Regions from separate parts of the Streptomyces sp. NPDC048288 genome, predicted to be linked through region 2. Evidence: riboswitches for the same ligand, from Rfam matches in the RefSeq annotation. Region 2 holds a riboswitch; each other region holds the start of a gene.
What was found. A riboswitch is a leader RNA that binds a small molecule or an ion and turns the genes downstream of it on or off. The one in region 2 is predicted to bind thiamine pyrophosphate.
Positions count from the first base shown of each region.

Region 1: it holds a riboswitch for thiamine pyrophosphate, as region 2 does, so the genes downstream of both, thiO (glycine oxidase ThiO) here and thiC (phosphomethylpyrimidine synthase ThiC) in region 2, are expected to answer to the same signal.
Region 3: it holds a riboswitch for thiamine pyrophosphate, as region 2 does, so the genes downstream of both, ACGFZS_RS30645 (thiamine ABC transporter substrate binding subunit) here and thiC (phosphomethylpyrimidine synthase ThiC) in region 2, are expected to answer to the same signal.

Region 1 is NZ_JBICZD010000001.1:951,979-961,690, reverse strand. It holds gene ACGFZS_RS04265 (YhgE/Pip family protein) at 1-381, shown strand, start outside; gene ACGFZS_RS04260 (TetR/AcrR family transcriptional regulator) at 443-1,069, shown strand; gene ACGFZS_RS04255 (DUF4126 domain-containing protein) at 1,436-2,050, shown strand; gene ACGFZS_RS04250 (phytoene desaturase family protein) at 2,098-3,567, shown strand; gene ACGFZS_RS04245 (hypothetical protein) at 3,611-4,609, opposite strand; gene metF (methylenetetrahydrofolate reductase [NAD(P)H]) at 4,666-5,589, opposite strand; gene thiE (thiamine phosphate synthase) at 5,718-6,365, opposite strand; gene ACGFZS_RS04230 (Rv2175c family DNA-binding protein) at 6,401-6,766, opposite strand; gene ACGFZS_RS04225 (NAD(P)/FAD-dependent oxidoreductase) at 6,884-8,122, opposite strand; TPP riboswitch at 8,312-8,423, shown strand; gene thiO (glycine oxidase ThiO) at 8,421-9,581, shown strand; gene thiS (sulfur carrier protein ThiS) at 9,578-9,712, shown strand, end outside.
Region 2 is NZ_JBICZD010000002.1:848,330-858,041, reverse strand. It holds gene hisC (histidinol-phosphate transaminase) at 1-996, opposite strand, end outside; gene ACGFZS_RS10280 (LacI family DNA-binding transcriptional regulator) at 1,436-2,548, shown strand; gene ACGFZS_RS10275 (metallophosphoesterase) at 2,837-3,934, shown strand; gene ACGFZS_RS10270 (hypothetical protein) at 4,116-4,985, shown strand; gene thiC (phosphomethylpyrimidine synthase ThiC) at 5,172-6,992, opposite strand; TPP riboswitch at 6,985-7,162, opposite strand; gene ACGFZS_RS10260 (YibE/F family protein) at 7,234-8,772, shown strand; gene ACGFZS_RS10255 (SsgA family sporulation/cell division regulator) at 8,905-9,342, opposite strand; gene ACGFZS_RS10250 (IclR family transcriptional regulator) at 9,442-9,712, opposite strand, start outside.
Region 3 is NZ_JBICZD010000009.1:124,927-134,638, reverse strand. It holds gene rpsB (30S ribosomal protein S2) at 1-901, shown strand, start outside; gene tsf (translation elongation factor Ts) at 1,034-1,870, shown strand; gene pyrH (UMP kinase) at 2,078-2,836, shown strand; gene frr (ribosome recycling factor) at 2,967-3,524, shown strand; gene ACGFZS_RS30665 (phosphatidate cytidylyltransferase) at 3,524-4,843, shown strand; gene ACGFZS_RS30660 (cytochrome P450) at 5,003-6,247, shown strand; gene ACGFZS_RS30655 (VOC family protein) at 6,264-7,052, shown strand; gene rlmN (23S rRNA (adenine(2503)-C(2))-methyltransferase RlmN) at 7,132-8,238, shown strand; TPP riboswitch at 8,259-8,366, shown strand; gene ACGFZS_RS30645 (thiamine ABC transporter substrate binding subunit) at 8,439-9,515, shown strand; gene ACGFZS_RS30640 (ABC transporter permease) at 9,551-9,712, shown strand, end outside.

The DNA of each region.
Region 1 (9,712 bases), on a different contig from region 2:
CGCGCGGCCGGCACGGTCGGGTTCCTGTTCCTGGTGACGGCGTGCTTCGCGGCGCTCGTGCAGTGGCTGAACGCGCGCTTCGGGGCGGCGGGGCGGATCCTCGTCCTCGCCCTGCTGATGCTCCAGCTGACCTCGGCGGGCGGCACCTATCCCGTGCAGACCAGTCCGGGCTTCTTCAACGCGATCCACCCGTTCCTGCCGATGAGCTACGTCGTGGCGGCGCTCAGGAGGCTGATCACGGGCGGCGGCCTGGGCCCGGTGTGGCAGGCCTGCGCGGTCCTGACGGCGTTCACGGCGGGCGCCCTGGCGCTCACCGCGCTGTCGGCCCGGCGCCGCCAGGTGTGGACGCTGGACCGGCTGCATCCTGAACTGAGCCTGTGAGGCCTGCATGACCTCCCCTTCCGTGCCCGCGCGGGCCGCCGTTCCTGTGAGAATCAGGACCATGGAAAGCAGCAGCACCACGGGCGGCAGCACGCGCCGAGAGGCCACCCGGCAGAAGCTCTACGAGGCGGCCGTCACCCTCATCGCCGAGCAGGGGTTCTCCGCCACCACGGTGGACGAGATCGCCGAACGGGCCGGGGTCGCGAAGGGCACGGTCTACTACAACTTCGCGAGCAAGTCGGTCCTCTTCGAGGAGCTGCTGCGGCACGGCGTGGGCCTCCTCACCGCGTCCCTGCGGGAGGCCGCCGAGCGGACCGCGCGGGAGGGCGGCAGCCGGGTCGACGCCCTGGACGCGATGGTCCGCGCGGGCCTCGTCTTCATCGACCGCTACCCGGCCTTCACCCAGCTCTACGTGGCCGAGCTGTGGCGCACCAACCGGGCCTGGCAGTCCACGCTCATGGTGGTCCGGCAGCAGGCCGTCGCGGTCGTCGAGGGCGTGCTGCGCGAGGGCGTGGAGAACGGCGAGTTCAGCGACGAGATCGACGTCCAGCTGACGGCGGCCGCGCTGGTGGGGATGGTGCTGGTGGCGGCCCTGGACTGGAAGTCCTTCCAGCCGGAACGCTCCCTGGACGACGTCCACGCGGCCCTGTCACGGCTGCTGCAGGGACGGGTGAGCGGGAAGGGCTGAGCGCCGGACGTGCGAAGGCGCCGGTCCTCCGGTGGCCGCGTCCCCCGCGGGCCACCGGAAAACCGGCGCCTTCCGTGCTCCCCCGTACTCCCCCGGTTTCCGGTCGTTCCCCCGGGTCCCCTCTCCCCCGTGTCTCGCTTCCGCCGACGTACATCGGCGGAAGGAGCGGTCGAGGGCGCCTCTGCCGTTCCGCCGCCCCGTGTCGGCGGTGCCGGGCCGCGCGCCCCTTCCCGTGTCTCCACTCTCTCGTTCACGCAGGTCGCGGCCCATCCGCGCGCGTACTCAACTCGTCCCCTGGGTAGACGTACTCAGGTCTGCGTACGCACGCCCAGCACGCGTGGCCGCCGACTGGTTACGATCGCGTCCGTGTCGGTACTCCCCTTGGTCTTCACCAGCGGCTGGGCCAGCGGAATCAACGCCTACGCGGTGGTGCTGCTGCTCGGCTTCTTCGGCGCCACCGGTCTGAGCGACGACGTCCCCGAGACGCTGCAGCGCCCCGAGGTGCTGATCGTCGCGGGCGTGCTGTTCCTGTGCGAGGCGGTCGCGGACAAGATCCCGTACGTCGACTCGGTGTGGGACTCCGTGCACACCGTGGTCCGCCCGCTCGCGGGCGCCTGGGTCGGCGCGCTGCTCGCCGGGCAGAGCGGCTCGCTCAACGACGTGGTGGCCGGGCTGGTCGGCGGTTCGACGGCGCTGGCCAGCCACACCGTCAAGGCCGGGACCCGGATGGCGGTCAACACCTCCCCGGAGCCGTTCAGCAACATCGTGCTGAGCTTCGCGGAGGATCTCGGGGTCGCCGGGATCGTGTCGTTCGCCATGTTCCATCCGCTGGCGGCGGCGATCATCGCGGCGGTGCTGCTGGCCGGCGGACTGGTCGTGCTGGTGTTCCTGGTCTCCCGGATCCGGCGGTTCTGGCGCCGCCGCGCCCAGCGCCGGGAGGAACGGCGGCTGGCGGCGCACCCGGGGCGGCCCCCGGGCTGACGGCCCGCCGGACGGGACTGTCGGTGGCGGTCGATAAAGTCGCGGGCATGGGACGGATTGCGGTGATCGGCGCCGGGCTGGGCGCCATGGCGGCGGCCGCCCGGCTGGCCGTCGCGGGCCACCGGGTGACGGTGTACGAGCGTACGGAGACGTACGGCGGTGCGGTGCGCCGCTTCGAGCGCGACGGGTTCGCCTTCGACACCGGCCCGGGGCTGCTGCCGCTGCCCGCCGTGTACCGCGACCTGTTCGTCAAGACCGGCAAGGAGCCGCTGGAGGACTGCGTCGAGCTGGTCCAGGTCGACCCGTCGGCCCGGCATGTCTTCGCGGACGGCACGGCTCTGTCGCTGCCGAACGCGTCCCGCGCGGGCGTCGTCACCGCCCTGGACGAGGCCCTCGGGCCGGGCGCCGGGCAGCGCTGGGGCGACTTCCTGGTGCGGGCCCGCGAGGCCTGGGACCGCACCCGGCGGCCCCTCCTGGAGGAGCCGCTGTGGCCGAACTGGCAGGTGCTGGCCGAGCGCGAGCCGTACCCGTCCGTCCCGCACAAGAAGCTGCTGCGCACCCGCCGGGCGGGCACGCTCGCCGAGGTCGGCGCCTGGGAGCTGCGCGACGAGCGCCTCGCCGCGCTCCTGGAGAGCCACGCGCTCGCCTACGGTCTCGACCCGCGCACCGCACCGGCGAGCGCCGCCGTGCTGCCGTATCTGGAGCATGCCTTCGGCACCTGGTATGTGCGCGGTGGCATGCGGGAGTTGGCGCGCGCGGTGTACGAGCGGTGTGTGAAGCGGCGGGTCGCGTTCGTGTTCGGCGCCGAGGTCACCGGGGTCGTGGAGAAGGACGGCCGGGCGGCGGGCGTGGAGCTGGCCGGCGGTGCGGTGGCCGACGCGGACTTCGTGGTGGCGGGCGTGGCGCCGGACGCGCTGGGCCGTCCCGCGGTGGAGGGCGGGCCGACGCCCCGGCGGGGGCTGCCGAGCCGGCTGACGGTGCTGCTGGCGCTGCGCGGCGGGCAGCCGGAGGGGACCGCGCACCGGACCGTGGTGCACGCCCCGGACCGGTCCGCGGAGCTGGACGCCCTGTTCGGCTCCGGCCCGGCGGCGCCGGGGACCGTCACCGTCCTGCGGCCCGACGACCCGGCCCTGGTCCCCGACAACGACCACGAAGCCGTCGCACTGGTCTCGACGGTGCCCGCCGGAACCGCCGACGATCCCGTCCGGACCGAGCAGATGATCACCGCCGCCGAGCGGGCCGTCCCCGGACTGCGAGACCGGATCCGCTGGCAGCAGGTGCGCACTCCCGCGGACATCGCGGAGGAGACCGGCGCGGCAGGCGGCGCGGTACCGCCGCCGGCGCTCGCGGCGGGGGCAGGAGACCTGCTGTACCCGTCCAGCATCACCGGCCTGCCGGGCCTGTTCGCCGCCGGAGGCTGGTCCCACCCGGGCGGCGGACTGCCGCACGCGGGCATGTCGGGGGCGCTGGTGGCCGGACTGATCGTGGAGGGGCCGGAGTTCCGCGGCTCGCAGTGAGCCGGCGGGCCAGGCGGCCAGGCGTGAAGGCTTCGCGGAAGCTTCAGAAACGGTACTGCTCGTCGTACCCGTTGCCCTGGTGGCCCTGACCCTGGCCCTGCTGCTGCCCGTCGCCCTGGTAGGGGTACGGCTGCTCCTGCGGGAGTTCGCCGCCGTAGGTCTCGTCGGCGCGCTGCTGCGGGACCCAGACGCCGTCGGCCGGGGTCTCGTAGCCGCCGGTGCCGTACTGCCCCTGGGCGTAGCCCTGCTGGTCGTACTGCTGGGTGCCGTACGACTGGTCGTACCCGGTGGAGCCGTAGGTCTGGTTGCCGATGTACGGGTCGGAGTAGTTGGCGTACTGCTGCTGGCCGTTCGCGTCGTAGCCGTACTGCTGCTGGCCGTAGCCGGAGTAGTCGTAGGCGTAGTTCTGGTCGGTGCCCTGGGTGGCGTACGACGGGTCCTGGCCGGCGGCGGCGTAGGCGGCCTGCTGGTCGCCGGTGGCCGCGTAGCCGTCGCGGTAGACGCCGTAGGAGCCGGTGTCGTCGGGCATCGGCTGCGGCTCGTACACCGTCGTGGACTCGGCGGCGGTGGGCTGCTCGCCGGGCCGGGCGGCGTTCGGGGTGAAGACGTCGTCGCGGTCGTAGTCGTCGTCGCCGCCGTAGACGGGGGTGCTGCCCGTGGAGTAGACGGCCTGCTGGCCGGCGTAGGCGGCGTCGGCCGCGTCCGGGTCGGTGGCCTCCAGGCCCGGGTCCTCGCCGGGCTCGCCGCGACGGCGCTTGATCAAGCCGCCTTCGTCACCCTCCGTGCCCGGACGCTTGACCGCCCAGCCGGCCTCGAAGCCGCGGCGGAAGGACAGCGTGACGTAGGTCTGGCCGACCGCGAAGGCGATCGCGCCCACGCCGATGACGATGACGGACGGGATCAGGACACCGAAGACGACCCCGAGGAAGCCGACGAAGGCGAGCAGCCGCCAGCGCAGCCGCGCCTTGTACTGCAGCAGTACCTCGCCGAGCAACCACAGCGCGACGATGCCGAACGCTACGTAGAGGACCGTCCAGCCCATGTACGCCCCTCTCCCAGTGACCGCTACGCAGTGTGTCGTACTCCGGTGCGGCCGGTCTAGGCCCGCGGGGGATGGTGCAGGCCCAGGTTTTCGTAGATTTCCAGCGTCGCCGTGGAGTTGTTGAGCGTGATGAAGTGCAGTCCGGGCACTCCCTCGGCCAGCAGCCGCGCGCAGAACTCCGTGGCGAATTCGATGCCAATGGAGCGTACCGCCGCCGGATCGTCTTTCGCTGTGAGGATCCGCTCTTTCAGGACGTCCGGGAAGACCGCGTTGCTGAGTTTGGGCAACCGTTCCAGCATCTTCACACTGGTGACCGGAAGAATTTCCGGAATCACCGGCGTCTCACAGCCGGCCGCCGCGACCGAGTCACGAAGGCGAAGGTACGACTCGGGCTGGAAGAACATCTGCGTGATGGCGTAGTCGGCGCCCGCGCGGCACTTGTCGACGAAGTGCCGTACGTCGGCGTCCCAGTCGGCGGAGCGCGGGTGCATCTCCGGGAAGGCGGCGACGCCCACGCAGAAGTCGCCCGACTCCTTGATCAGCCGGACGAGTTCGGCCGCGTAGGTCAGGCCCTGCGGATGCGCCACCCAGTCGCCCATCGGGTCGCCGGGCGGGTCGCCGCGCACCGCGAGCATGTTGCGGATCCCGGCGTCCGCGTACTGGCCGATGATGTTGCGCAGTTCGGCCAGCGAGTGGTCGACCGCGGTGAGGTGGGCGACCGGGGTGAGCGTGGTGTCGGCGACGATCTGCTCGGTCTCCTTGACCGTGCCCGCGCGGGTGGAACCGCCGGCGCCGTAGGTCACGGAGACGAAGTCGGGGGCGACCGCCTCGACCCGCCGGAGCGCGCTCCACAGGTTCCGCTCGCCCTTGGGGGTCTTCGGCGCCGAGAACTCGAAGGAGTACGTGGTCTTGCCGGAGGCGAGCATGTCACGCACGGTGCGTGCGCGGTCAGTCCTGGTGGATGCGGTTCCTAGGGCCATACTCCGCAGGTTAGCCAGGGGCGGACGGCGGCCCAACCGCGCTCGGGAAATTTGCCTGGTTTGTCGGCCTCCTGTCCGGATACTGGACATGTTTCCGGACAGCCGGTACGGACGGTACGGACGGTGCGTTACGCCGACCGCAGCCGCTTCGCGAACTCGGCCGCCGCCGCGCCCGGGTCGTCGGCGTCGGTGAGCGCGCGGACGACGACCGCCCGGCGGGCGCCCGCCTCCAGGACCTGGTCGAGGTTGCCCAGGTCGATGCCGCCGATGGCGAACCAGGGGCGGTCGGTGCCCAGGGCGGCGGTGTACCGCACCAGGTCGAGGCCGGGGGCGTGGCGGCCGGGCTTGGTGGGGGTGGGCCAGCAGGGGCCGGTGCAGAAGTAGTCCACCCCGTCCTGGACGGCGGCCGCGGCGGCCTCGGACTCGGCGTGCGTGGAGCGGCCGATCAGGACGTCCGGGCCGAGGATCGCGCGGGCGGCGGGTACCGGCAGGTCGCCCTGGCCGAGGTGGAGCACGTCGGCGCCGGCCGCGTGGGCCACGTCCGCGCGGTCGTTGACCGCGAGCAGCTTGCCGTGCCGGGCGCAGGCGTCGGCGAACACGGCGAGGTGCTCCAGCTCCTCGCCCGCCTCCATGCCCTTGTCGCGCAGCTGCACGATGTCGACACCGCCCGCCAGGACCGCGTCCAGGAACTCGGCGAGGTCGCCCTGCTCCTTTCGGGCGCCCGTGCAGAGGTAGAGACGGGCGTCGGCCAGCTGGGCGCGGGCGGTGTCGGTCATCGTCTTGGTCCCCCGTTGAGTCGGTACTGGCTGCCTCAGACGGCGAGCGCCTGGGCGCGGCGCTTCACCTCCGTACCGCGATTCTCACTCAGCGCCTGCGCGGGGGTGCCGGGCAGGGTCTCGTCGGGGGTGAAGAGCCATTCCAGCATCTCTTCGTCACTGAAGCCGTCGTCCCGCAGGAGCGTCAGGGTCCCGGACAGGCCCTTGACGACCTTGTCGCCGTCGATGAAGGCGGCGGGGACGTGCAGCGCGCGGTTCTCGCCACGCCGTACGGCAATGAGCTGGCCCTCCTTGACCAGCTGCCGCACACGCGTCACCTCGACGTCGAGCATCTCTGCGATGTCGGGGAGGTTGAGCCATGCGGGGACGAGAGCATCGATGTTTGCGTCAATCTCGGTCACGAGGTCAAGGGTAGGCGTTGTGGTGGTTCGGGCGCGATGGGTGGGTGTTCGGGTGCGGCGGGGTGGGGGCTGGTCGCGCCCACGCGGCGGAGCCGCATATGCCACAGCCCCGCGCCCCTATCGGGGCGCCGCAGTCGCGTTCTTCAAGGGGCGGGCCGGATCCGCGAGGGCATCCGCGTCCATTTCCTGCCCCGCCTGGATCAGTCGTCGTCCCTGTGCCAGATCACGCGGGCGACCGACCGCCAGGAGGGCTACCAGGCGGTCCTCGCGCAGCCAGCAGACGCTCCAGGACGGGCCGGACGGGTCGCCGCGCCACACCATGCGGTCGTCCGCCGCGTGGTGGCCGGCGTACTGGACGAAGCGGCCGAACTGCTCCGACCAGAAGTACGGCACGGGGTCGTAGACGGCGTCGGTCTCGCCGAGGATGTTGGCGGCGACGGTGCGCGGGCCCTGGAGGGCGTTGTCCCAGTGGTGGATGAGCAGGCGCTCGCCGTAGCGGCCGGACGGGAAGGAGGCGCAGTCGCCGACCGCGTAGACGTCCGGGACGCTGGTGCGCAGCCGGTCGTCGGCGAGCACCTCGCCGTGGGGGCCCAGCTCGATGCCGGAGCCGGTCAGCCAGGCGGTGGCGGGGCGGGCGCCGATGCCGACCACGACGGCGCCCGCGGGCACCTGTGAGCCGTCGTCGAGCACCACCGCGCCGGGCTCGACGCGTGCCACGCGCGCGTGGGTGCGCAGGTCGGCGCCGCTGTCGGCGTACCAGGCGGCCATCGGCACGGCCACCTCGGCGGGCAGCGCCCCGGCGAGCGGACGGTCGGCGGCCTCCACGACGGTGACCGCGCAGCCGGCCTCGCGGGCCGCGGTGGCGAACTCGGCGCCGATCCAGCCCGCGCCGACGACCACGACGTCGTGCTGCCGGACGAGCACGGGCCGCAGCCGTTCGGCGTCGTCGAGGGTGCGCAGCAAATGGACGCCGGGCACGCCCTCGGTGCCGGGCAGCGTGATCGGCTCGGCTCCGGTGGCGAGGACCAGCACGTCGTACGGCACCGGTCCGGTCTCGGTGTCCAGCTCGCGGTCGGCGGGGCGCACGCCCAGCGCCTCGCGGCCGAGCGCCAGCTCGATGTCGAGGGCCTCGAAGTCGACCTCGAAGGCGGAGTTCTCGGCCTTGCCGAGCAGCACGGCCTTGGAGAGCGGCGGCCGGTCGTACGGCTGGTGCGGTTCGGCGCCGATCAGGGTGACGGGGCCGGTGAACCCCTGTTCGCGCAGGGCCACGGCGGTCTGTACCCCGGCCATGCCCGCGCCCACGACGACCACGCGTCGCGCCTGTGACGTGCCCTGCTGCTGCGTCTGCTCGCTCACCTGATCACCATAGACACGAACGATAGACAACTGACAGAGAGTCAGTCAGGGGGCGTGCTGGGTGACCTCTTGCACAAGGACTTGCACAGGCCCTTGCACAGGACCCTGCACAGAACTTTGCACAAGACCTTCCGCGGCACCGGCCCAGGCCGTCTTACCGGGGCGGAGCCCCGCGGGCTAGGGTGGCGGGGAAGCACACGCGGGAGCCCGGACGCACCGGGCTGAGAGGGAGGCTGGCGGCCTCCGACCGTACGAACCTGATCCGGGTCATGCCGGCGAAGGGAGGGGCTGGACGCCCATGTCCTCACATACGTCCGACGTCCTCGTCATCGGGGGCGGAGTCATCGGCCTGGTCACGGCCTGGCGGGCGGCCCAGCGCGGGCTCGCCACCGCCGTGGTCGATCCCGATCCCGGCGGCGGGGCCGCGCAGGTGGCGGCCGGGATGCTGGCCGCGGTCACCGAACTGCACTACGGCGAGCAGACCCTGCTGGGGCTCAACCTGGCCTCCGCCCGCCGCTATCCCGACTTCGCCGCCGAACTGACCGAGCTCACCGGCCAGGACCTCGGCTACCGGCGCTGCGGCACCCTCGCGGTCGCCCTGGACGCCGACGACCGGGCCCATCTGCGGGAGCTGCACACCCTCCAGCGGCAGTCGGGCCTGGAGTCGGAGTGGCTGTCGGGACGGGAGTGCCGGCGCCTGGAGCCGATGCTCGCGCCGGGTGTGCGCGGCGGGCTGCGGGTCGACGGCGACCACCAGATCGACCCGCGCCGGCTGGCGGCCGCCCTGGTGGCCGCGTGCGAGCGGGCCGGGGTGGTGTTCCACCGGGACTGGGCGGAGCGCCTGGAGGTGGTACGGGAGCGCGCCACCGGCGTCCTCACCCGCGCGGGTGACACCTGCGGCGCGCGGCAGCTGGTGCTCGCCGGCGGGAGCCTGAGCGGCCGGCTCGCGGGCGTGCCCGACGACGTGCTGCCGCCGGTGCGGCCGGTGAAGGGGCAGGTGCTGCGGCTGACCGTGCCGAAGCGGTACGCGCCGTTCCTCAGCCGGACCGTACGGGCCGTGGTGCGCGGCAGCCAGGTCTACCTGGTGCCGCGGGAGAACGGCGAGCTGGTGGTCGGCGCGACCAGCGAGGAGCTGGGCTGGGACACGACGGTCACCGCGGGCGGCGTGTACGAGCTGCTGCGCGACGCGCACGAACTGGTCCCCGGGATCACCGAGCTGCCGCTCACCGAGACCCGGGCCGGGCTGCGCCCCGGCTCCCCCGACAACGCGCCGCTGCTCGGGCCGACCCGCCTCGACGGCCTGCTGCTGGCCACCGGGCACTACCGCAACGGGGTGCTGCTCACGCCGGTCACGGGGGACGTGATGGCGGAGCTGCTGGCCGGCGGGGAGCTGCCCGAGGAGGCCCGTCCGTTCACGCCGAGGCGATTCGGCACCGTACTCGTGGAGCAGACCGCATGAACCTCTCCGTCACCATCTCCGTCAACGGCGAGCGCCGGGAGATCGCCCCGGGCACCGCGCTCGACACGCTCGTACGGTCCCTCACGCCCGCGCCCTCCGGGGTGGCCGCGGCGGTCAACGAGACCGTCGTA
Region 2 (9,712 bases):
GCCCGGGAACGGCCGGACGACCACGCCGTGCTCCTCGCAGGCTCCCGCGAAGGCCGCCGTACGCTCCCCCAGCCGCAGCCACACGAAGTTGGCCTGGGTCTCGGGCACCGTCCAGCCCTGGGCGCGCAGCGCCTCGACCACGCGCTGCCGCTCGCACACCAGCGAGCCCACCCGGCCGAGCAGCTCGTCCTCGGCCCGCAGCGAGGCGATCGCCGCCTCCTGGGCGATCTGGCTCACGCCGAACGGCACCGCCGTCTTGCGCAGCGCCGCCGCCACCGGCTCGTGGGCGACCGCGAAGCCGACCCGCAGCCCGGCGAGGCCGTAGGCCTTGGAGAAGGTCCGCAGGACGCAGACGTTCGGCCGCCGACGGTAGATCTCGATGCCGTCCGGCACCTCGGGGTCGCGGATGAACTCCCGGTAGGCCTCGTCGAGGACGACCAGCACATCACTCGGCACCCGGTCCAGGAACCGCTCCAGCTCGGCCCGCTTCACGACCGTACCGGTCGGGTTGTTGGGGTTGCAGACGAAGATCAGGCGGGTGCGGTCGGTGATCGCGTCCGCCATCGCGTCCAGGTCGTGCACCTCGCCCGGCGTGAGCGGCACCCGGACCGAGCGGGCGCCGCTGATCTGCGTGATGATCGGGTACGCCTCGAAGGACCGCCAGGCGTACATCACCTCGTCGCCCGGGCCGCTGGTGGCCTGGATCAGCTGCTGGGCCACACCGACCGAGCCGGTACCGGTCGCCAGGTGGCCGAGCGGGACGCCGAAACGGTCCGCCAGCTCGTCCATCAGGCCGGTGCAGGCCATGTCCGGGTAGCGGTTGAAGGCGGAGGCGGCCGCGGTGACCGACTCCATCACGCCGGGCAGCGGGGGATACGGGTTCTCGTTGGAGGAGAGCTTGTACGCGACCGGACCGTCGGCCGCGGCCGGCTTGCCCGGCTTGTAGGTGGGGATACCCTCCAGCTCGGCGCGCAGCTTGGGGCTCGTCTCGCTCACCGCAGTCCTCCTCGCGACCACCGGCGGACCGTCCGCGCCGCCGACATCCAATACTGCTCACCTTATGAGGATTCGGCGCCCGTGCGTACAGCGGCGGAGCAAGCGGACAGCCGGGACCGGCGAACCTCATCCGCCCCACGGGCATCACGGGCATCACCGTACGAAGGCGCATTTATTGGGGGCGCGCCCTACATATATCTATGCGCCGGTGGCTCGCGCCGTGGCGCGCATCACCCGTGAAGGTGAGTTGAGACCTCTTCGAAACATCGAGCACTTGGCAGGCCCATGCGTGCCGACAAGTCACGTCTCCCTATTGGATCGTTCAACTGACTTTCTTTCTAAGGCAGTTGACCATGTTTGACCTTGCAGAAACGTGCCTGTCAACGCGTGCATATGCGTCCGCACTACCCCACCGCATGAGCCCTACTATCGGCTCGCCATGACAGCAGCAGGGAAGCACCAGGTGAGCCGCGCGGAAACCTCTCGGCGAGGCAGCCGGCCGGGCCGGGCGGGCATCAGAGACGTGGCCGCCGCCGCCGGAGTCTCCATCACGACCGTGTCCGACGCCCTGAACGGCAAGGGCCGGCTCCCGGATGCCACCCGGCGCCATGTCCGCGAGGTGGCCGACCGGCTCGGGTACCGCCCCTCGGCCGCCGCCCGAACCCTCCGTACCGGCAAATCGGGCCTGATCGGCCTGACCGTGACGACGTACGGGGATGAACCTTTCACCTTCACCGAGTTCGCGTACTTCGCCGAGATGGCGCGGGCCGCGACCTCGGCGGCACTCGCCCGCGGCTACGCCCTGGTGATCCTGCCCGCGACCTCGCGCCACGACGTGTGGTCGAACGTCGCCCTGGACGGCACGGTCGTCATCGACCCCTCCGACCAGGACCCGGTGGTCAGCGAGCTGGTCCGGCAGGGCCTCCCGGTGGTCTCCGACGGCCGCCCGGCGGGCGCGCTGCCGGTCACGGCCTGGGTGGACAACGACCACGAGGCCGCCGTCCTCGGCATCCTCGACCATCTGGCCGCCGCCGGCGCCCGCCGGATCGGCCTGCTCACGGGCACCACGACGGACACCTACACCCATCTGTCGACCACCGCCTACCTGCGCTGGTGCGAACGCGTCGGCCAGGACCCGGTCTACGAGGCCTACCCGGCGCACGACCCGTGCGCGGGCGCCGTCGCGGCCGACCGGCTGCTGGCCCGCCCGGACCGCCCGGACGCCGTCTACGGCCTGTTCGACCCCAACGGCACCGATCTGCTCGCCGCCGCCCGCCGCTACGGGCTGCGGGTCCCCGACGACCTGCTGCTGGTGTGCTGCAGCGAGTCGACCGTGTACGCCAACACCGAGCCGCCCATCACCACGCTCTCGCTCAAGCCGCGCCGGATCGGCACGGCGGTGGTGCAGCTGCTCATCGACGCGATCGAGGGGGTCGAGTCGGACCAGCCGGTCGAGCAGGTGATACCGACCGAACTGATCGTGCGTACCTCTTCCCAGCGACGGGCACCACGCACCACGGTCAGCCCGCCGCGGGCACCGGAGGAGGAGTAGCACGGCCACCCGGAGAGGCGTCCGGCCCACCCGCCGGACGCAACCGGAAGGCGGGCGGCCGACCTGCCCGGTCCCGTCGGACGGCGACCGGCAGGTGAACGGCAGAGGTCCGAACCCCTGCCCAACCGGGGCGAAAGCCGCGCTGAACTGGACTCCTGCCCCGATTCACCACCCCTGGGTCATCACACGGAGCTACGCGCATTCCTATGATGGGCCCACGACACCGCGGGCCGCTGCGACCAGGCAGTCCGAAGCGGTGCAGATGCGGCGCGATGGTGGAGGGGTCTGATGACTCAGGGGGCCGGTCAGGGACCCGAGACGGAGCGGACGGCGACGTTGCGCGACTTCCGGGTGCCGGCGTACGTCAACGAGACCGGTCCGTACGCCCACGGCAGCCACCCCGGCGACGTCGCCCCGCCGCTCGACGAGGCGTACCCCGAGGGGTCCGACGAGTACCCGGACGGATACACGCCGACCCAGCGCGACCTGCCCGTCATCAACCGCGGCGACACGATCCAGCTGCCGGTCGATCCGGCCACCGCACCGGCAGCGCAGCTCGCCGCCGGTCCCGGGCCGCTGTACGTCGTCGGCGATGTGCACGGCTACTTCGACGAGCTGCTCGCCGCGCTGCGGGAGCAGGGCCTGATCGACGCCGACGGCAACTGGTGCGCGGGCACCGCCCGGCTCTGGTTCCTCGGCGACTTCACCGACCGGGGTCCGGACGGCATCGGCGTCATCGACCTGGTGATGCGGCTGTCCGCCGAGGCGGCCGCGGCCGGCGGCTACTGCAAGGCCCTGATGGGCAACCACGAGCTGCTGCTGCTCGGCGCCAAGCGGTTCGGCGACACCCCCGTCAACTCCGGCGCGGGCACCGCCACCTTCCAGGCGGCCTGGCTGCTCAACGGCGGCCAGAAGACCGACATGGACCGGCTCCAGGACCACCACCTCCAGTGGATGGCCCGCCTGGACGCGGTCGAGGAGGTCGACGGCTACCTGCTGGTGCACTCCGACACCACCGCCTACCTCGACTACGGCGACTCGATCGAGGCGGTCAACGACACCGTCCGCGAGACCATCACCCGTAATGACGCGGACGAGGTCTGGGATCTCTTCCGCAAGTTCACCAAGCGCTTCTCCTTCCGAGACGAAGGGGGTGCAGACGCCGTCCGTTCCCTTCTCGATACGTACGGCGGCACCCGGATCGTTCACGGACACAGCCCGATTCCCTATCTCCTGGGGGAAGTCGGCTCCGAGGAGGGCGAAGAGGGCACCGGCCCCGTTGTGGAAGGACCGCACGTCTACGCCGACGGTCTGGCCATCGCCATGGACGGCGGAGTGACCATGGCCGGAAAGCTGCTGGTGAGGCAACTTCCACTGGACGCCTGAGCGTTCGATGCGCTGTTCTATCCCTCCGGCTTCACACGCGGGCCACCCCCAATTTCCGGCAACCCCCTGTCACCGCGTGCCGTAACGGCTCTACCATCGGTTTATCCGTAGCAGGCTCCCCTCCGTTTCTGCCCGACGGCTCGCCGGCGTGCGAGCCCCCAGCCCTACGGAGCATCGGGGGATGCACATGAACAGCGTTCCGCAGCACCTGCACAGCGAGGACCGCCAGGAATACGAGCGGATCCTCGATGAGGCGCTGCGCTCCGCCCCTTACCGTCCCGAACTGGCCGGTATAGGCCAGCGTTTGAACACCGAACAGCTGCGCACCATGGCGCTCAACGCCACCGCACTGATCACGGCGGCCGCGGCGACCGAGTACCAGCACTACGTGAAGGTCCGCGAGGAACTGCGCAACCCTGCGCGGTCCACCCCGGCCACCGTCCACGAGACCGGCTCCACGGAGCCGGGCGCGGGCGGTGCGGTGGGGCTCGCCACCACCCTCGGCGAGGCCGCCGAGACCACCGGCGCCGGAGGCTTCGCCCTCGCCCTGGTCCTGGCACCCGTGCTCGCCGGCACCGCCGCCGCGATCTTCCTGCTCGTCGGCTACGTCCTGAAGATGCTGGACCCGGCCCCGGCGTTCGCCCAGACCATGCTCACCGCGGGCTGGGTGTTCGGCGTCGTGACCGCGGCCGCCATCCTCATGGCCGGCGCGGGTCTGCTGCTCACCGCACTGCGCAACAGCCCCTCGCTGGAGGCAGGACCCTACGGCGAACCAGGCGGGGAGGTGGCCAAGGCCCGGGAGGCCTGGCGGGACGCCCTGCTGGAGCGCGGCATCCTGCCCTTCCTCCGGGAGGCGCTGGCCACCGAACCCGGCACGGCCGGACTGCGCCGTACGGCCCCGTCCGGTCCGGCGGGCCGGATGCCACGCCTCGGCTACGGCCGTCCCGGCTTCAGCACCGACGACGGCGCCGGCGCCGCCCCCCGGCCGAGTTTCACCAGCCCGGACTACACCAGCCCGGACTTCGGAGGCCCGGAACACCAGCCGGAATGACCCGGCTTGCGCCCCCGGCCCGGGGGCGCAGGCCGGACACCCGGTCCACGAGGCGGCACCGGGGAACTGACGGGCGCGCGCCCGTCGTACTCCTCCGTGGTGCCGTGAGAGATGCCTCGCGGGCCCCAGGGGCCCGGATACCGGTCCAGGGTGCTGGACGGCCCGGAACGGCACCAGGGGAGCGGCTCAGTCCGCCAGTGGCAGATAGACCCGGTTGCCGCTCGCCGCGAACTCCTTGGACTTCTGGAGCATCCCCTCCGCGATCTCCTCGGGCGACGCTCCCTCGGCCGCCGCACCGCCGAAGCGCTCGTTGATGCTCTGGCTGATCTTCATCGAGCAGAACTTCGGCCCGCACATCGAGCAGAAGTGGGCCGTCTTGGCCGGCTCCGCCGGGAGGGTCTCGTCATGGAACTCACGGGCGGTGTCCGGGTCCAGGGCGAGGTTGAACTGGTCCTCCCACCGGAACTCGAAGCGGGCGTCGGACAGCGCGTCGTCCCACTCCTGGGCGCCCGGGTGGCCCTTGGCGAGGTCGGCCGCGTGGGCGGCGATCTTGTAGGTGATGACGCCGGTCTTGACGTCGTCCCGGTTGGGCAGGCCCAGGTGCTCCTTGGGCGTGACGTAGCAGAGCATCGCCGTGCCCCACCAGGCGATCATCGCGGCGCCGATACCGGAGGTGATGTGGTCGTACGCCGGCGCGATGTCCGTGGTCAGCGGGCCGAGCGTATAGAATGGAGCTTCATCGCAGATCTCCTGCTGAAGGTCGATGTTCTCCTTGATCTTGTGCATCGGGACGTGGCCCGGGCCCTCGATCATCGTCTGTACATGGAAACGCCTGGCGATCCGGTTGAGTTCCCCGAGCGTGCGCAACTCCGCGAACTGCGCCTCGTCGTTGGCGTCGGCGATGGAGCCGGGGCGCAAGCCGTCACCCAGCGAGTAGGTGACGTCGTAGGCGGCGAGGATCTCGCAGAGTTCCTCGAAGTTCTCGTACAGGAACGATTCCTTGTGGTGCGCCAGGCACCAGGCCGCCATGATCGAGCCGCCGCGCGAGACGATGCCGGTCTTGCGGTTGGCGGTCAGCGGAACGAACGGCAGCCGCACGCCCGCGTGGACGGTCATGTAGTCCACGCCCTGCTCGGCCTGCTCGATGACCGTGTCCTTGTAGATCTCCCAGGTCAGCTCCTCGGCCCTGCCGTCGACCTTCTCCAGGGCCTGGTAGAGCGGCACCGTGCCGATCGGGACGGGGGAGTTGCGCAGCACCCACTCGCGGGTGGTGTGGATGTTGCGGCCGGTGGAGAGGTCCATGACCGTGTCGGCGCCCCACCGGGTCGCCCAGGTCATCTTCTCGACCTCCTCCTCGATCGAGGAGGTCACCGCCGAGTTGCCGATGTTGGCGTTGACCTTCACCAGGAACCGCTTGCCGATGATCATCGGCTCGATCTCCGGGTGGTTGACGTTGGCCGGCAGCACGGCCCGGCCCGCCGCGATCTCCTCGCGGACCACCTCGGGAGAAACGTTCTCGCGGATGGCGACGTACTCCATCTCCGGGGTGATCTCGCCCCGGCGGGCGTACGCGAGCTGGGTGACCGCCTCGCCGTCCCGGCCGCGGCGGGGCTGGCGCGGGCGGCCCGGGAAGACCGCGTCCAGGTTGCGCAGACCGCCGCGCGGCGAGGTGTGCTTGATCCCGTCGTCCTCGGGACGGACGGGCCGGCCCGCGTACTCGGCGGTGTCGCCACGCGTGATGATCCAGTTCTCCCGCAGCGGCGGCAGACCCCTGCGGACGTCGGTCTCGACGAACGGATCGGTGTACGGGCCCGAGGTGTCGTAGAGCGTCACCGACTGCCCGTTGGTGAGATGCACCTGACGGACCGGCACCCGGAGGTCGGGGCGCGAACCCTCGACATACCCCTTGTGCCAGCCGATGGACTTCCCGGCCTCCAGGGATGATTCGCCCGAAATGGGCTGTTCGTCCTGACTGAAGGCAGGCGTGCGTACGTCCTTGTCGGTCATGAGACCTACTCCCTACGCCGGCATTACCCGGTAACAGGTTCGGCGGTCGACGCAGCGGCTTCCGTCGGGCGGCGTTCCCTGTGAAACATCACTCGTTCCACGTGAAACATCGCGAATACGGAGGTCAGCGCCCTCTCAGCCCGGTGCTCCGAGCTCCCGCGTGTGCAAAGGTGCCTCCACGCTAGCGTCAATTCGGGCGCGGTGAACAGGGGGCCCCTGCCGTTCTTGCGATGATCGGGCGGTGACCTCGACGCAGCAGCACCCTCATCCGCCCCCCGAGCCGAGGCGCGGCACCGGCGCCCCGCAGGACGGCGGTGCCGGCCACGGGGGCCATGGTGCCGGTGACGGACACAGCCACGGGCAGGGCCGGCCGTACGACCAGGGCCACGCTCCCGGACAGGGCCCACAGCCCGGCCACGACCATGCCCACGCACACCCGCCCGGAGAGGGCCCCGCCCAGGGCGGCTCCGGAGCCGGCGGCGGGCACGGCCACTCGCACAGCCACAGCCACGGACCCGCCGCACCTGTCTCCAAGCATCTGCGCAAGGTCATCGCGGCGATCCTGATCCCCTTCACCGCCGCGGTCGTGGTCGGCCTGGTGGTGCTGTGGCCCGGCGGCGCCCCACCGCACGAGCGCACCGGCGTCGGCTTCGACCGCCAGACGCAGCAGGCGACGGTCACCAAGGTCGTCTCGGTCAGCTGTAAGTCGGTCAACGCCTCCGGGGGCGGCTCGACCGGCGACACCGCCACCGCCGACGGCGGTTCCTCGAAGCAGGAGGACGACAGCACCTGCAAGAAGGCCACGGTCCGGGTCGACACCGGCAAGGACAAGGGCCGTACCTTCACCGAGATCGTGCAGCCCGACCAGTCCCGGCAGTTGCACGAGGGTGAGCAGGTCGTGGCCGCCTACGAGCCTTCCGCACCCAAGGACCTGCAGTACTCGGTCACCGACGTCAACCGGAAGTTCCCGATGGCGCTGCTCGCCGGGATCTTCGCGCTCGCCGTCGTGGTGGTGGGCCGGCTGCGTGGTGTGATGGCGCTGGTCGCGCTGGCGGTCAGCTTCCTGGTGCTGACCATGTTCATCCTGCCGGGGATCCTGCAGGGCTCGAATCCGCTGCTGATGGCGGTGGTCGGGTCGAGCGCCATCATGCTGATCGCCCTGTACATCTGCCACGGGCTGTCGGCCCGGACCTCGGTGGCGGTGCTCGGCACGCTGGTCTCACTGTGCCTGATCGGCCTGCTCGGCTCGGAGTTCATCGACTGGGCCGCGCTCACCGGCAACACCGACGACAACACCGGTCTGATCCACGGTCTGTATCCGTCGATCGACATGAGCGGTCTGCTGCTGGCCGGTGTCATCATCGGTTCGCTGGGTGTCCTGGACGATGTGACGGTGACCCAGACCTCGGCCGTCTGGGAGCTGCACGAGGCCAATCCGACGATGGGCTGGCGCGGGCTGTACCGGGCGGGCATCCGCATCGGCCGCGACCACATCGCCTCCGTCGTCAACACCCTCGTCCTGGCCTACGCGGGCGCCGCGCTGCCGCTGCTGCTGCTCTTCTCGATCGCGCAGAGCAGCGTGGCCACGGTCGCCAACAGTGAACTGGTGGCCGAGGAGATCGTGCGCACCCTGGTGGGTTCGATCGGCCTGGTCGCCTCGGTGCCCGTCACCACACTGCTCGCGGCCCTGGTGGTGTCGGCCGACCGGCCCGGCAAGGAGGCGGTCGCGGCCGTGGAGGCTCCGGCGCGCGGCGGGCGGGGGCGGCGCCGGAAGCGGTGAGAGCGGCGCACGGCCCCGGCGGACGGGCCGTGCGAGGAGAGGGGCACGGCGCCTGCCGGAGGGCGCGCAGAAGCGTTCCTGCGCCCCCTCGCGCGGCTCGGCGGAGCGGATCCCGCCCCGTGCCGCAACGCTTCAGCCGGCGCTCTGCTCCTCGGCCAGGATGCGGTCCAGAGCCTCGTCCAAATGGGCGTCGAAGTCGGCCAGCGCGCCTTCCTGGCCGAGCGGCACCAGCTTGTCCGTACGGTCGAGGAAGGCCACCAGGGGCGGCGCGGAGGAGCGGAACACGGCCTGGTCGCCGCCGACCTGAAGCCGGATCAGCACTTCGCCCAGCACCTCGGAATCGGCGGGCGCGATGTGCACATCGCCCTCCCCGCACGGCCGGCCCACCCCGTCGATCAGCAGCTCCCGGCCGAAGGCCCAGGTCACCGGCGCGTCCCCGGGCAGATGGAAGGTGAGCCGCACGGCATACGGATCACACGTCTCGTAGCGCAACTCCACGGGGATGCGGAAGGAGAGCTCCTCCGAAACGAGAAAGCTCATCATGACTTCTGCTTGTACGGACTCGCGCATCGCCTACCCCGTCATATGGCACCGACCGGCCGGGATTTACCCCTTTAATGGTAGTCAAATCTTGCTGAACGTACACGGGAGATCACAAGGAGTGAGTTTTCAGATACTGATAGAGATCGCCAGTGATCCCAGATGCCGTCCCACCTCGGCCTGGAGCAGCCCTACGGCCGGCAGCAGCCGGTCGGACTGGTGCAGGGGAAGAGAGATGGCCATCGTGGCGGCTGTGGTGCCGACGGTGATGGGGATCGCCGCGCACACCGTCCCCAGCGCGTACTCCTGACGTTCCACCAGCGGCTCCATCCGCCGCGTCCGCTCCAGGCGTCGCAGCAGCGCATGGCTGTCACGGACCGTGTACGGGGTGAGGGCCTGG
Region 3 (9,712 bases), on a different contig from region 2:
CGGTCACCAGACCCGTCGCTGGAACCCGAAGATGAAGCGCTTCATCTTCACCGAGCGCAACGGCATCTACATCATCGACCTGCTCCAGTCGCTGTCGTACATCGACCGCGCCTACGAGTTCGTCAAGGAGACCGTCGCCCACGGCGGCACGGTCATGTTCGTCGGCACGAAGAAGCAGGCGCAGGAGGCCATCGCCGAGCAGGCGACCCGCGTCGGCATGCCCTTCGTCAACCAGCGCTGGCTGGGCGGCATGCTCACCAACTTCTCGACCGTCTACAAGCGTCTGCAGCGTCTCAAGGAGCTCGAGCAGATCGACTTCGAGGACGTCGCCGCGTCCGGTCTGACCAAGAAGGAGCTTCTCGTGCTCTCGCGCGAGAAGGCCAAGCTGGAGAAGACCCTCGGCGGTATCCGCGAGATGTCCAAGGTTCCCAGCGCCGTCTGGATCGTGGACACCAAGAAGGAGCACATCGCGGTCGGTGAGGCCCGGAAGCTCAACATCCCGGTCGTCGCGATCCTCGACACCAACTGCGACCCCGACGAGGTCGACTACAAGATCCCGGGCAACGACGACGCGATCCGCTCCGTCACCCTGCTCACCCGCGTGATCGCCGACGCGGTCGCCGAGGGCCTCATCTCCCGCTCGCGTGTCGCCACCGAGGGCAAGGGCGACAAGGCCGCCGGCGAGCCGCTGGCCGCGTGGGAGCGCGACCTGCTCGAGGGCGAGAAGAAGGCCGACGAGGCCGAGAAGCCGGCCGAGGCCGCTGCCGAGACTCCGGCTGCCGAGACCCCGGCCGCCGAGGCTCCGGTTGCCGAGGCTGCCGCCGAGGCTCCGGCCGCCGAGGCCGCTGCCGAGACCGAGGCTGTCGCCGAGGCCCCGGCCGCGGACGCCGAGCAGGCCTGACCCGTCAGCGTTGACGGCGGGGGCGGCGACATCCCGTACGCCCCCGCCGTTCACCCATAGGTTCGCGCTCTACATCTCGGTGTAGATCGTGGATCGGGCAGATCTTCCGACTTCGAGAAAGACTTACGACTCATGGCGAACTACACCGCCGCTGACGTCAAGAAGCTCCGCGAGCTCACCGGCGCCGGCATGATGGACTGCAAGAAGGCGCTGGACGAGGCCGAGGGCAGCGTCGAGAAGGCCGTCGAGGCGCTCCGCATCAAGGGCCAGAAGGGCGTCGCCAAGCGCGAGGGCCGCTCCGCCGAGAACGGCGCCGTGGTCTCCGTCATCGCCGACGACAACTCCTCCGGTGTCATCGTCGAGCTGAAGTGCGAGACGGACTTCGTCGCCAAGGGTGACAAGTTCCAGGCCGCCGCCAACCAGATCGCCGCGCACGTCGCCGCGACCTCCCCGGCCGACCTCGACGCCCTGCTCGCCTCCGAGATCGAGCCCGGCAAGACCGTCCAGGCGTTCGTGGACGAGGCCAACGCCAACCTCGGCGAGAAGATCGTCCTGGACCGCTTCGCGCAGTTCTCCGACGGCTTCGTGACCGCGTACATGCACCGCACGATGCCCGACCTGCCCCCGCAGATCGGTGTCCTCGTCGAGCTGGACAAGCCGAACGCCGAGGTCGCCAAGGGCATCGCGCAGCACATCGCCGCGTTCGCCCCGAAGTACCTCGCCAAGGAGGACGTGCCGGCCGAGGTCGTCGAGACCGAGCGCCGCGTCGCCGAGGAGACCACCCGCGCCGAGGGCAAGCCCGAGGCCGCGATCGCCAAGATCGTCGAGGGTCGTCTGAACGGCTTCTTCAAGGACGCCACGCTGCTCGGCCAGCCGTACGCGCTCGACAACAAGAAGTCGGTCCAGAAGGTTCTGGACGAGGCCGGTGTCACCCTGAAGCGCTTCTCGCGCATCAAGGTCGGCATCTGAGTCCGTACCGCGATCGACGCGCGACCCGCGGGGAAATCCCGATAGGGTCGTTCGACAGCAGTCGTCCGTACGCACCGCCACACCCAGGGCGTGACGGACGGCGGCAGATCTGACGAGGAGGCCATTGCCGCGCATGGGCAGCGAAAAGCGACCCCACCGGCAATGGCCTTCTTCGTATGTGCACCACGTGAAAGAGGCGGGATCTCCATGACCACCAAGGCCCAGAAGAGCGACGACGGCAAAGTACGCGGCCGGTTTCTGCTGAAGCTGTCCGGAGAGGCCTTCTCCGGCGGGGGCGGCCTGGGCGTGGACCCCGACGTGGTGCACAAGATCGCCCGTGAGATCGCGGCCGTCGTCCGCGACGGCGCGCAGGTCGCCGTCGTCATCGGCGGTGGCAACTTCTTCCGCGGCGCCGAGCTCCAGCAGCGCGGCATGGACCGGGCCCGCTCCGACTACATGGGCATGCTCGGCACCGTGATGAACTGCCTCGCCCTCCAGGACTTCCTGGAGAAGGAGGGCATCGACAGCCGGGTGCAGACCGCGATCACCATGGGGCAGGTCGCCGAGCCGTACATCCCGCTGCGCGCCGTGCGCCACCTGGAGAAGGGCCGCGTGGTCATCTTCGGCGCCGGTATGGGCATGCCGTACTTCTCCACCGACACCACCGCCGCCCAGCGCGCCCTGGAGATCGACGCCGAGGCGCTGCTCATGGGCAAGAACGGTGTGGACGGGGTCTACGACTCCGACCCCAAGACCAACCCCGACGCCGTCAAGTTCGACGCCCTCGGCTACGGCGAGGTCATCACCCGCGAGCTGAAGGTCGCCGACGCCACCGCGATCACGCTCTGCCGCGACAACAAGCTGCCGATCCTGGTGTTCGAGCTGCTGGCGGAGGGCAATATCGCCCGCGCCGTCAAGGGTGAGAAGATCGGCACGCTGGTGGGTGACCAGGGCGGCCGGGCCTGACCGGCACCGCCTGACGCACCCTGACCGGGGGATGGACAATGTCCTGCCGGTCGGGAACCGTGCAGGAAAGAAGACGCGACGCAGCCGGCCGCCGCAGCCGGGCCTTACTCAAGACACGCAGGAGCAAGTGGTGATCGAAGAGACCCTCCTCGAGGCCGAGGAGAAGATGGAGAAGGCCGTCGTGGTCGCCAAGGAGGACTTCGCCGCGATCCGCACCGGCCGTGCGCACCCGGCGATGTTCAACAAGATCGTGGCCGACTACTACGGCGCGCCGACGCCGATCAACCAGCTGGCCTCGTTCTCCGTGCCGGAACCGCGCATGGCGGTCGTGACCCCGTTCGACAAGACGGCCCTGCGCAACATCGAGCAGGCGATCCGCGACTCGGACCTGGGCGTCAACCCGAGCAACGACGGCAACATCATCCGGGTGGTGTTCCCCGAGCTCACCGAGGAGCGCCGCCGCGACTACATCAAGGTCGCCAAGAGCAAGGCCGAGGACTCCCGGGTGTCGATCCGCTCCGTGCGCCGCAAGGCCAAGGAAGCGATCGACAAGCTCGTCAAGGACGGCGAGGTCGGCGAGGACGAGGGCCGCCGCGGGGAGAAGGAGCTCGACGACACCACGCACAAGTACGTCGCACAGGTGGACGAGCTCCTCAAGCACAAGGAAGCGGAGCTTCTCGAAGTCTGATGAACGACTCATCCTGGGGAGCCCCGCCGCCCGCCGGGCCGCAGACCGGGCAGGCCGGACCGCAGGCCGGAGCCGGGTACTGGGCGCCGACCGATCAGGGCACCGGCCAGGGGTACGACTACGGTCAAGCCGCCGGTCAGGGGTACGCGCACGGCTCCGGGCAGGGGTACGGGAACGGTCATGCCCACGGCTACGGCCAGGGGTATGTCCAGGGAGCCGCCCCGGCGGGTCCCGCGTACGATGCGCATGACGCGCAGCAGACTCGCCCCATGCCCATCGTGCCCGACGACGTACCCGCGTACGGCTCAGACCAGGACGACGATCGGGGGGCCGCTCGGCTGGGCGGCCCCTTGTTCCGAGACGAGGCGTTCCGCGAGGGGACGTTCCACGACGGGACGTCCCGCGACGACACCCCGTCGGCGCAGCCCCTGCCTCACGCGGCGGCGCCGCAGAATCCGGAGCCCATGCCCGACGCCCCCCAGCCGGCGCCCGCGCCGCAGAAGAAGAGCGCGGGCCGGGACCTGGGTGCGGCCATAGGGGTCGGCGTCGGACTGGGCGTCGTGATCGTGGCGTCCCTGTTCGTCGTCAAGGCCGTCTTCGTCGGCGTGGTCGCCGTCGCGGTCGTGGTGGGTCTGTGGGAGCTGACCAGCCGGCTCCAGGAGCGCAAGGGCATCAAGGCGCCCCTGGTCCCGCTGGCGCTCGGCGGCGCCGCGATGGTCGTCGCCGGCTACGCCCGGGGGGCCGAGGGCGCCTGGGTCGCCCTGGCGCTCACCGGGCTCGCGATCCTGGTCTGGCGGATGACGGAACCGCCGGAGGGCTACCTCAGGGACGTCACCGCGGGCCTCTTCGCGGCGTTCTACGTCCCGTTCCTGGCGACGTTCGTCTCCATGATGCTCACCGCCGACGACGGCCCGCGGCGGGTGATCACCTTCCTGCTCCTCACCGTGGTCAGCGACACCGGCGCCTACGCGGTCGGCTGGCGCTTCGGCACCCACAAGCTCGCCCCCCGCATCAGCCCCGGCAAGACCCGCGAGGGCCTGGTCGGCGCGGTGCTGTTCGCCATGGTCGCGGGCGCGCTGTGCATGCAGTTCCTGATCGACGACGGCACCTGGTGGCAGGGCCTGCTGCTGGGCCTCGCGGTCGCCGCCAGCGCCACCCTCGGCGACCTCGGCGAGTCCATGATCAAGCGCGACCTGGGCATCAAGGACATGGGCACCCTCCTCCCCGGGCACGGGGGCATCATGGACCGGCTGGACTCGCTCCTGCCGACGGCTCCGGTGGTGTGGCTGCTGATGGTGCTGTTCGTGGGGAGTGGCTGACGTAGACCCGTCGTCGTAGACGAGCCCCCGTCCTTCGCAGGGCGGGGGCTCGTCGGGTTGTCGGCCCCGGATGACGCAGCAGAAATCGCATGGTCGGACAGGCCGGAGGCAGACTCCCTGTGAGGACGCTGTGTCCTCCGACGCGCAGGGAGTGTGCCCATGCCCCTCGACCCGGCCCCGGCCTCCACCCCGTCACCGACCTCGCCGCCTCCGCCGGTGCGGTTCTGGTCCGTCGACGACCTGCCCGCCCTCGACCCCGACCCGTTCCTGGACGAGATGATGCGCGAGGAGCCGGTCACCCGGATCAGGCTCGCGCATGGCGAGGGGCACGCCTGGCTGGTCACCCGGTACGAGGACGTCCGCTTCGTCACCTCCGACCCGCGCTTCTCGCGGGAGGCGGTCGTCGGCCGCGACGTCACCAGCATGCGCCCGGAGCCCGTCGCCTCGCAGACGGCCGGTCTGCAGTACATCGACCCGCCCGGACACAACCGGCTGCGCCGGGTCGTCGCCCGTGCCTTCACCGGGCGGGCCATGCAGCGGCTGCGGCCGATGGCCGAACGCAGGGCCGCCGAACTCCTCGACGTGATGGCCGCGGCGGGCCCGCCGGCCGACCTCATGGAGCAGCTGCACGGCCCCTTCCCGATCGCCGTGATCCGGGACTTCCTCGGCGTCGACGAGAAGGACTGGCACCGCTGGGCGGAGACCGGCGAGGCGCTGCTGTCCGCCGGCCCCGACGCGGAGGAACGCGCCCGGGAGGCCGCCCGGGCCACCCGGGCCCGGCTCGCCGAACTGCTCCAGCGCCGCCGCGCGGAGCCCCGCGACGACCTCGCCGGCGTGCTCGCGCAGGCCGCGGCCGACGGCGAGCTGACCGACGACGAGGCGATCTCCCTGGCCACCGCCATCCAGGTCAGCGGCGGCCACGCGGTCCGCAACAACAGCGGCTCGATGATGTACGCGCTGCTGACCCGCCCCCACCACATGGACCGGCTGCGCCGCGAGCCCGAGCTGCTCCCCAAGGCCGTGGACGAGCTGTTCCGCTACGTCCCGCACCGCAACGGCGTCGGCATCCCACGGGTCGCCGTCGAGGACGTCGAGGTCGGCGGCCAGCTGATCCGGGCCGGCGAGGTCGTCTACAACGCGTACGTCGCCGCCAACCGCGACCCCGCGGTCTTCCCCGACCCGGACGTCGTGGACTTCGACCGCACCAACGGCCCCCACCTCGCCTTCGGGCACGGCCCGCACCACTGCATGGCCGCGATCATGGCCCGCATGGAGGCCGAGATCATGATCGGCTCGGTCCTCACCCGCTTCCCCGGCATCCGGCTCGCCGTTCCGCCGCGCGAGGTCGAGTTCCAGCGCCGGGGCCTGATCCGCGGACCGCGTAGGCTGCCCGTGACCTGGTGACCGAGGAGGCCACGCGATGCTGACGACCACCTATGTGCCCGGCGCTCCGAACTGGCTCGACCTGGGCAGCCCCGACACCGGGGCGAGCGCCGCCTTCTACGCCGCCGTCCTCGGCTGGGAGCACCGGTCGGCGGGACCGGAGGCGGGCGGCTACGGCTTCTTCCTCCAGGACGGCCGGACGGTCGCGGGCCTGGGCCCGCTCACCGAGGAGGGCGCGAGCCCGTCCTGGACGCTGTACTTCCACACCCCGGACGCCGACGCCACCGCCAAGGCCGTGGAACAGGGCGGCGGCCGGGTCCGGGTCGCCCCGGGGGACGTCTTCACCTTCGGACGGACCGCCGCCTTCACCGACCCCACCGGCGCGGACTTCGCGGTCTGGCAGCCCGGCGACACCCAGGGCCTGGACCTGGTCGGCGACCCCGGCAGCCTGTCCCGGGCGGAGCTCTACACCACCGACGCGAGCACGGCGAAGGCCTTCTACACCTCGCTCTTCTCCTGGCAGACGCGCGATGTGCCGATGGGCCCCGGACTGACCTACACCGTCCTCACCCCGGCCGGCGCCGGCCCGCAGGCGGCCCTGGGCGGACTGATGCAGTTGCCCCAGGCCAACCTCGACGCCGGTTCGACGCCGGAGTGGCACCCGTACTTCGAGGTGACCGACTGCGACGCCACCTCCGCCAGGGCCGTCGAGGCCGGAGCCGTCGTCCTCATCCCGGTCACCGAGGCACCGGGCATCGGCCGCTTCGCCATGTTCCTCGACCCCGCCGGCGCCCTCTTTGCCCTCATCACGACGGCCCGCGCCTGAGCCCCGCCCGCACCGGGCCCCACCGGGCGAAACCTTCGGTCACAGGTCACCCAAGTGGATCTGCGACACTGGTACCACCATGCCCAAGCCCGGAGAACTCACTTTCGTCGCCCCGCGCGGAGCCAAGAAGCCGCCGCGGCATCTCGCCGATCTCTCGCCCGCCGAGCGCAAGGACGCGGTGGCCGAGACGGGGGAGAAGCCGTTCCGTGCCAAGCAGCTCTCGCAGCACTACTTCGCGCGGTACGCGCACGACCCCGAGCAGTGGACGGACATCCCGGCCGGCTCCCGGGAGAAGCTGCGCGAGGCGCTGTTCCCCGAGCTGATGACCGTCGTACGGCATCTGTCGACGGACGAGGGCACCACCCGCAAGACGCTGTGGCGGCTGTTCGACGGCACGCTCGTGGAGTCGGTGCTGATGCGCTACCCGGACCGGGTGACGATGTGCATCAGCTCGCAGGCGGGGTGCGGGATGAACTGCCCGTTCTGCGCGACGGGGCAGGCGGGCCTGGACCGGAACCTGTCCACCGCGGAGATCGTCCACCAGATCGTGGACGGGATGCGGGCGCTGCGGGACGGGGACGTGCCCGGCGGGCCCGCGCGGCTCTCGAACATCGTCTTCATGGGGATGGGCGAGCCGCTCGCCAACTACAAGCGGGTGGTCGGCGCCATCCGGGCGCTCACCGATCCCGCCCCGGACGGTCTCGGGCTCTCGCAGCGGGGCATCACCGTCTCGACCGTCGGACTGGTCCCGGCCATCAACCGGTTCGCCGACGAGGGCTTCAAGTGCCGGCTGGCGATCTCCCTGCACGCGCCCGACGACGAACTGCGCGACACCCTCGTCCCCGTGAACACGCGGTGGAAGGTGCGCGAGGTGCTCGACGCCGGGTTCGAGTACGTCGAGAAGAGCGGCCGTCGGCTCAGCATCGAGTACGCCCTCATCCGGGACATCAACGACCAGGCGTGGCGCGGTGACCGGCTCGGCCGGCTGCTCCGCGGCAAGCCCGTGCACGTCAACCTGATCCCGCTGAACCCGACGCCGGGCTCCAAGTGGACCGCCTCGCGGCCCGAGGACGAGAAGGCGTTCGTCGAGGCGATCGCCGCCCACGGGGTGCCCGTCACCGTACGGGACACCCGTGGCCAGGAGATCGACGGCGCCTGCGGTCAGCTCGCGGCCACCGAGCGGTAGGATCTGGCCACCACATCTTCATATTCCGACAGGGGAGCGCCACAGCGCTGAGAGTGCGGCAATCGGGCCGCAGACCCTCTGAACCTCGCCCAGGTCATTCTGGGTAGGAAGTTCGGTCATCACTCAAGCTGTTGCGCCCTGCCCGCACACCGCGGGCAGGGCCGCGTCTCTTCCTGGTCCACCCCAGGAGGAAAACACCAGTGCACACCACGCACACCAAGGCCTTCGTGGCCGCGGCCATAGGGCTCGGTCTCGTCACGCTGTCCGCGTGTTCGTCGTCGGGTTCGGCGGCCGACTCCAAGACCGTCACCCTCGTCAGCCACGACTCGTGGGCCGTCTCCAAGAACGTGCTCCGGGACTTCGAGAAGCAGTCCGGCTACCAGGTGAAGGTCCTCAAGGACGGCGATGCCGGGCAGGCCGTCAACAAGGCGATCCTGACCAAGGACAACCCGCAGGGCGACGTCTTCTTCGGCGTCGACAACACCCTGCTCTCCCGCGCCCTCGACAACGGCCTCTTCCAGCCGTACGCGGCGAAGGGGCTCGCCCAGGTCGGCACGGAGTACCAGCTCGACGCCGGCAAGCACCGGGTCACGCCCATCGACTACGGCGACATCTGCGTCAACTACGACAAGGCGTACTTCAGCGCGCACAAGCTGACCCCGCCCACCTCGTACGCGGATCTCGTCAAGCCGCAGTACAAGAACCTCCTCGTCACCGAGAACGCGGCCACCTCCTCGCCGGGGCTGGGCTTCCTGCTCGGGAGCGCGGCTCAGTACGGGGACAGCGGCTGGCAGGGCTACTGGAAGAAGCTCAAGGCCAACGGCGTCAAGGTCGTCGACGGCTGGGAGCAGGCCTACAACGAGGAGTTCTCCGGCTCCGCGGGCGGCAAGAAGGCCAAGGGCGACCGGCCGCTCGTGGTGTCGTACGCCTCCTCCCCGCCCGCCGAGGTGATCTACGGCGACCCGAAGCCCAGCACCGCGCCCACCGGTGTCGCGACCGGCACCTGCTTCCGGCAGATCGAGTTCGCGGGGCTGCTGAGCAACGCCGGGAACAGCAAGGGCGGCAAGGCGCTCATCGACTTCCTGGTCTCCAAGGAGTTCCAGGAGGACATGCCGCTGAACATGTTCGTGTACCCGGTGGTGAAGGGCGCGAGCGTGCCCGCCGAGTTCACGAAGTACGGTCCCGCCGCCCAGGACCCCGAGACCATGGCGCCCGAGAAGATCGCCGCCAACCGTGACCAGTGGGTCAAGACGTGGACGTCTCTCGTACTGAAGTAGCGGCCGGGCGCGGGAGCGCGGCGCGGCTCGGGCTGATGCTCGTGCCCGTCGCGTTCTTCGGTGTCTTCTTCGCCTGGCCGGTCGCGGCGATCGTCACCCGCGGCCTGAAGGCCGACGGGGTCTGGCGGTTCGGGCGGATCGCCGATGTCCTCGGCCAGTCCGACATCCGGCACGTGCTCTGGTTCACCACCTGGCAG